Regions from separate parts of the Halomonas sp. MMH1-48 genome, predicted to be linked through region 1. Evidence: predicted binding sites of a transcription regulator. Region 1 holds the regulator's gene; each other region holds the start of a gene.

Evidence for each region. The regulator sigma-54, encoded in region 1, starts transcription at its own class of promoters, with help from an activator protein. The targets are predictions, from matches to a motif close to TGGCACNNNNNTTGCTNT.
Region 2: urtA (urea ABC transporter substrate-binding protein) is a predicted target of sigma-54. The motif match lies at 735-752, and genes of this name have one in related genera.
Region 3: amt (ammonium transporter) is a predicted target of sigma-54. The motif match lies at 896-913, and genes of this name have one in related genera.

Annotation. Positions count from the first base shown of each region.
Region 1 covers NZ_JAKRFL010000001.1:414,052-416,322, reverse strand. The annotation lists gene ptsN (PTS IIA-like nitrogen regulatory protein PtsN) at 1-77, opposite strand, end outside; gene raiA (ribosome-associated translation inhibitor RaiA) at 82-390, opposite strand; gene MHM37_RS01990 (RNA polymerase factor sigma-54) at 488-1,903, opposite strand; gene lptB (LPS export ABC transporter ATP-binding protein) at 2,009-2,271, opposite strand, start outside.
Region 2 covers NZ_JAKRFL010000004.1:207,180-209,450, forward strand. The annotation lists gene MHM37_RS06065 (tripartite tricarboxylate transporter permease) at 1-518, shown strand, start outside; gene urtA (urea ABC transporter substrate-binding protein) at 897-2,249, shown strand.
Region 3 covers NZ_JAKRFL010000001.1:84,481-86,751, forward strand. The annotation lists gene MHM37_RS00420 (FAD-dependent oxidoreductase) at 1-717, opposite strand, end outside; gene amt (ammonium transporter) at 1,052-2,271, shown strand, end outside.

The DNA.
Region 1 (2,271 bases):
TCCAGCACCCGCTTTTTGCTGCCCCCGGGTACGTCATAAAGCACGCGCTCCGGGGGGAGAATGGTTTCCAACGTCATTGAGTTAACGCACGCCTGCGCCTTGAGCGCGAGCTTGTGCTTTTTCCTTGTGTTTGACGAGTTGACGATCGATTTTGTCCGCAAGGGCATCGATGGCGGCATACATATCGTTATCGAGTGCCTCGGCATGAAGGTCAGCACCGGCGGCATGTAGCGTGCACGCTGCCTGCTGGCGCTCCTTTTCGACAGATAAGGTCACTTGTACCGTGGTGATATTGTCGTAGTGTCGTTCGACGCGTTCCAGCTTTTCGTTAACGTAGTCACGCAAGGCGTCAGTCAGTTCAACGTGATGACCAGTGATGTTTACTTGCATTGACGTGCTCCTTATCCATCGGGCTGTACTTCGATTGTAACCCTTTTTACGCTATTGCAAAGCCCTTGCGGTGAGTTTGTCACGACCAAGCGTTTAACTAGCGTAAACGGCGGCGCTCGCTCGAAGAGGGAATGCCCATCGACTCGCGATATTTCGCGACGGTACGTCGTGCCACGCTTATTCCGCCCTCTTCGAGAAGCGTCACCAAGCGACTATCGGAGAGCGGTTTGCCTGAGGGCTCCTCTTGAATGAGCTTTTTGATACGTGCGCGAATGGCCGTGCTCGAGTGGCTGTCGCCGCCGTCTTGGCCACTGACTTGACTGGAGAAAAAGTATTTCAACTCGAACACGCCACGCGGTGTATGAATGAACTTCTGTGTCGTCACGCGGGAAATGGTCGACTCATGCATCTCTACGGCTTCGGCGATGTCGGCCAAGATCAGCGGCTTCATGGCCTCTTCGCCGTGCTCTAGAAAGCCAATTTGGCGAGCGATGATTTCACGCCCCACGCGCAGCAAGGTGTCATTGCGGCTAGAGAGGCTTTTGATCAGCCAGCGCGCTTCTTGAAGGTGCTCTTTCAAGAACTGGTTGTCCTGGCTCTTGTCGGCGCGTTTGATCAAGCTGGCGTAGTCGGGTTGGATGCGTAGCCGTGGAAGAGCGTCCGGGTTGAGCTCTAAATGCCAGCCTTCGTTGTCATGGCGCACGACCAGATCGGGAGTGATGTAGCTATCGTCGGTCACGCCGTAGGCGCTGCCGGGTCGGGGGTCGAGGCTGCGAATTAATCGAATGACGTCATCCAACTGCTCATCGTCCAGGCTCAAACGGCGCTTGAGGAGGCGCATATCGTCTTTGCCTAGCGCCTCCAAAAACTGTCGTACCAGCCGTTTGGCTGGCATCAATAGCGGGGTGTCTTCCGGCAACGCAGCAAGTTGAAGCATCAGACATTCGCGCAGGTCGCGAGCGAATACGCCGGTCGGCTCGAACTGCTGCAAGCGCAGTAGGGTATTTTCCACTTCCCGTTGGCTCAAGCCGTCATGACCTTGTGCTTTGAGCCCTTCACGAATGTCGTTGAGCGGCTGGGTAAGATAACCATTGGCGTCCAGCGCATCGATCAGGCTCTCCGCAATTGCATATTCCCGTGAGCTGACATCGGTCATGGCCAGTTGCCACAGCAAATGGCCATGAAGGCTTTGGCCAGCGGCTTGGCGCTCGAAGTCGGGTCCTTCGCTACCACCGCTCAGACTGCCCATGTCTTGGTAGGTGTCCGACCAGTCGCTGTCGACGGAGAGTTCGTTGGGAATGCTGTCAGACCACTCGGCCTCTTGCGGCTCGCTGACTGCCTGCTCTCCAAACTCGTCCTCTTGCTCGAGCATAGGGTTGGCGTCAAGCGCTTGCTGAATTTCTTGACGGAGGTCCAGCGTAGAGAGCTGCAGCAGGGCAATGGCCTGTTGCAGCTGGGGTGTCATGGTCAGCTGTGTGCCGATACGCAATTGGAGAGAAGCTTTCATGACCATCTGAGAACCACTCGTTAATCAGAAAGCTCCACCCTAGAGCGAGTTATGGCTACGTGCAAGTGCAATAAGCATGCCACTAAAAGAAAAGTTTGGTCAGGCCTCGGTTTAGAGCCGGAAATCAGCGCCCAGATAGACGTCGCGAACCTTTTGGTTATTGAGAATCTCCTGGGCGTTCCCACTGGCGATGATGTGGCCATCGCCAACGATGTAGGCGATATCGCAAATATCCAGGGTTTCACGCACGTTGTGGTCGGTGATCAAGACGCCGATGTGGCGTTTTTTGAGTGCACGGATAATGGTTTTGATTTCGCCGACCGAAATAGGGTCGACCCCGGCAAAGGGTTCGTCGAGTAGAATGAACGCGGGCT
Region 2 (2,271 bases), on a different contig from region 1:
GCACGACGGCGGTGCTGTTGGGCGCGCTTCTGGTGATGGGCGTCACGCCTGGCCCAATGATGCTGGAGCAGCGCCCGGACGTGTTCTGGGGCGTGATTGCCAGTATGTATATCGGCAACATCTTCCTGCTGGTACTCAACCTGCCGCTGATTCCGCTGATCGCCAAAATCCTCGACCTGCCGCGTCCGCTGCTGCTGTCGATGATCCTGATCTTCTGCATGATCGGCGTTTACGGCATGAGCTTCAGCGTGTTCGATCTGCTGCTGCTACTGGGCTTTGGCCTGTTGGGCTTGGGTATGCGTCTGTTTGGCTTCCCCACCGCGCCGCTGATTCTGGCGCTGATCCTCGGCAACATCATGGAAGAGTCCATGCGCCGGGCGCTGCAGATCTCCGGCGGTGACTGGACCACCTTCATCGACAAGCCGATCTCGCTGGCGCTGCTGGTGATTGCGGTGCTGTCGCTGGGGCTGCCGCTGCTCAAAAAGCGGCGCAACAAAGCGGCGACCGCCGCTCACTAATCCGCTTTGATGGATCCCTAAAGCGCCCTCGCCTCTGCGGGGGCGCTTTTTGTCGTGTGCACCTTTACCCGTGGTGCAAAGCATTGTCTTGGTGCATGGCAACCGTGCATGCGCGCTGTCTCGTTGCGCTATTTTGGTGCTAAGTGGCCTGGGGCACGTTTTTTGTATACGGCTAAGTGGTTGATTGTGTTTTTAATCATGGTCTTTGTTCCACATTGGCGCACCCCTTGCAGTGTGTAGAGCGACGTGTGAAGAACGAGCAGCAACTCGCTACCCACGAGTGGACGCACCAAGTGCTCCGTCGCCTCGATAACGACAACGCTTGGCCGCGGTACCCCAAACACGAGCCCCAACCATAAGGGGCGCAAGGAGGTTCAAGTGACCACACTGCAGCGCAAGACACACCCTCGTACCCTTAGCCGTTTCGCTACTGCCTTGATCACCGCCGCCGTTATGGGCGCGAGCGCCCAAGCGGTCGCCCAAGATGACGACCCCATCAAAGTCGGTATTCTGCACTCGCTCTCTGGCACCATGGCCATCAGTGAATCCACCCTGAAAGACACCGTGGAAATGCTCATCGAGCAGCAGAACGAGGCCGGTGGCCTGTTGGGCCGTCAGCTAGAGGCCGTGGTGGTCGACCCTGCGTCCAATTGGCCGCTGTTTGCCGAACGCGCCCGTGAGCTGCTGGCCCAGGAAGAGGTGGATGTGATCTTCGGCAACTGGACCTCCGTCTCCCGTAAAGCGGTGCTGCCTGTGGTCGAAGAGCTCAACGGCCTGCTGTTCTACCCGGTGCAGTACGAGGGCGAAGAGTCGTCGGAAAACGTCTTCTACACCGGGGCTGCCCCTAATCAGCAGGCCATTCCTGCCGTGGAGTATTTGATCAACGAAGTGGGCATCGAGCGCTTCGCGCTGATCGGTACCGACTATGTCTACCCGCGCACCACCAACCGCATCTTAGAAGCCTTCCTGAAAGATGAGCACGGTGTGGCGGAAGAGGACATCATGGTCAACTACACGCCCTTCGGCCACTCGGATTGGCAGAACATCGTCTCCGAAATCCGCCGCTTTGGCGAAGAGGGTAAGCCCACCGCCGTGATCTCTACCATTAACGGCGACGCCAACGTGCCGTTCTACCGCGAGCTGGCTAACCAGGGTATCGACGCCGCCGACATTCCGGTCATCGCCTTCTCGGTGGGCGAGCAGGAACTGTCCGGTATCGATACCGCGCCGTTGGTGGGCCACCTGGCCGCCTGGAACTACTTCATGAGCGTGGATACCGACGCCAACTACGACTTCATCGATGCCTGGATCGAGCATACCGGTGACGAGATGTCGGTGACCAACGACCCCATGGAAGCGCACTACATCGGTTTCAACATGTGGGCCGAAGCGGTGCGTAAAGCGGGTACCACCGACGTGGACGCGGTGAAAGACGCGATTATCGGCGTGACCGTGCCGAACCTCTCCGGCGGCTATGCGGCGATGATGCCCAACCACCACATCACCAAACCAGTGCTGATTGGTGAAGTTCAGGATAACGGGCAGTTCGATATCGTTTGGCAAACGCCCTCTACTGTGGCCGGTGATGCGTGGTCGGACTACCTACCGGGCTCCCGCGACCTGATCTCTGATTGGCGCAAGCCCATGGAGTGCGGCAACTTCAACGTTGTGAACGGCTCGTGCGGGGGTAGCACCGCCGCAGAAGAAGCCGAAGCAGCGCTCGCCGAATAACGCTCGCCGGGCAGTCCTTGCC
Region 3 (2,271 bases), 330 kb from region 1:
TGCGTTGGTCGTTACGGTCCAGCGCTCACCGTGCTGGGTGACGCCGGTAATATCGGCCTGTAACAACTCCCCACCCATGGCCTCGAATGACGTCGCATACGCCGCCACCAGGCCACCGGGGTCAGCAACGGTCCAGGGATCGAGCCAGTGAATGGCACCAATAATGTCATCACCAAGCTGCGGTTCTTTAACGCTTAACGCAGCGCGGTTGAGCACAGCAAATTCGACGCCATAGAGTTCGCGGGCCTCTTTAGCTTCTTGAATGCGTTTATCGAGCTTCGCTTGAGTGCGATATATCTCCAACCAGCCCTCCTTACGCACCAAATGATCGGCCTTTGCCGCTTCGATCATCGGGCCATGGGCGTCTAGGCAAAGCTGAATCAGTGAAGCGTACTCGGGCACGATTTTTTTATAAAGCCGAGATGAGGAGTGGTGCCAGTAGCTCAGCAGCGGTGAAGCGGCATTGACCATTCCGGCGGGCCGGTAACGGATATCGACACGACGATTAGGCAACACGCTAAGGATGGTCTTCATATCGCGAGGAAACGGATAGGGCCGAACCGCCTCTCGCTGAATGATGCCCGCGTTACCAAACGAGGTTTCTCGGCCAGGTTGGCGACGATCGACCAGCGTGACTTGATGGCCACGTTTCTGCAGCTGCCAAGCAATACTGACCCCTACCATGCCTGCCCCCAACACCACCGTTTGACGCGCCATTTTGATGCACTCCTTTCTATCTGGATATTGTTCAGACTCATACTGTGAGCAGCATGGTTAACATATTGAAAAATATCACCAATCAAACCGCATTTGCACAGTCATAAAAACTGTTTTATCTATCATTTTTAGTCATTTATCACGCTTAAAGCGCAATAAAGGATGACTTCACTATCTGCGGCACAACAATTGCTTCATTACCATTAACACTACCTGAGCCACTCCATCGTTATGGACACTTTTAGGCTGGACGCTGCGTTCATGAGAAGCAACTCGACATTCTTTGCACCCCCTTCATGTCTGCGATGCACCAAAACAGTACAAGGAAAACACCATGGCCGATAGCTTCGACTCCACCTTGATCGACACGCTTTGGGTGCTATGGGCGGCAGCGCTCGTCTTCGTCATGCAAGCAGGTTTTCTCTGTTTGGAAGCGGGCACTACGCGCACGAAAAACGCCATCAACGTAGCAATGAAGAACTTGGCGGATTTTGCTATTGCCGTTAGCGTTTTCTGGCTAGCCGGTTTCGGCATGATGTTTGGCATTTCGCAAATGGGATGGCTAGGCAGCTCCCTGTTTGGCTGGCAATTGGAACCTACCAACGCATGGCTCATGACGGTCTTCGTCTTTCAGGCCATGTTTTGCGCCACGGCCGCTACCATCGTTGCAGGCGCCGTTGCCGAGCGCATGCCCTTCCTTGGCTATTTATGGACCGCCTTTTGGATTGCCCTATTGATTTACCCGGTGTTCGGCCACTGGGCCTGGGGCGGCTTACTGGGAGGCATGCCTGGCTGGTTGGCCACACTTGGCTTCATCGACTTTGCCGGGGCGACCGTGGTGCACAGTGTTGGCGGCTGGGTAGCCCTCGCAGCCGTAATCGTCATTGGTCCGCGCCAAGGGCGCTTTCAGATCGATCATCCCCCCACCGCGTTTCCAGCGGGGAACTTGCCGCTGGCAATGCTGGGGGCGCTCTTCATGATACTGGGTTGGTTTGGATTTAACGGTGGTAGCACACTCGCGCTGAATAGCTCCGTGCCTGGGATTATCGCCAACACCATGCTGGGTGCCGTAGGCGGCATTTTATCGGCCCTGCTGGTGGGCTGGCGGGTGCGCCGCTACGCCGATGTCATGTATGCCATCAACGGGGCCATCGCTGGTCTGGTGGCCGTCACGGCAGGTGCTCATGCGCTGTCACTCCATGCCGCCTTTTTACTGGGTAGCGTAAGCGGCGTGCTGATGGTACTGGCCAGCGAATGGCTGCTGAAAAAGCGTATCGATGATGCAGTAGGCGCCATCCCAGCTCATTTGGTTAGCGGTGTGTGGGGCACCCTCGCCCTTCCTTGGTTCGCGGACATGAGCAGACTCGGCAACGATGTTAGCCGCATGGAGCAATTTGGGACTCAACTACTCGGCGTGTTGACCTGCGGCCTTTGGAGTTTTGGCATGGCCTGGATGCTGTTTCGCATCACACGTCGCTTTCTTCCTCTGCGGGTCTCTGAGGACGCGGAAAAAATGGGGCTCAACCTCGCCGAGCATGGCGCCAAGAACGAACT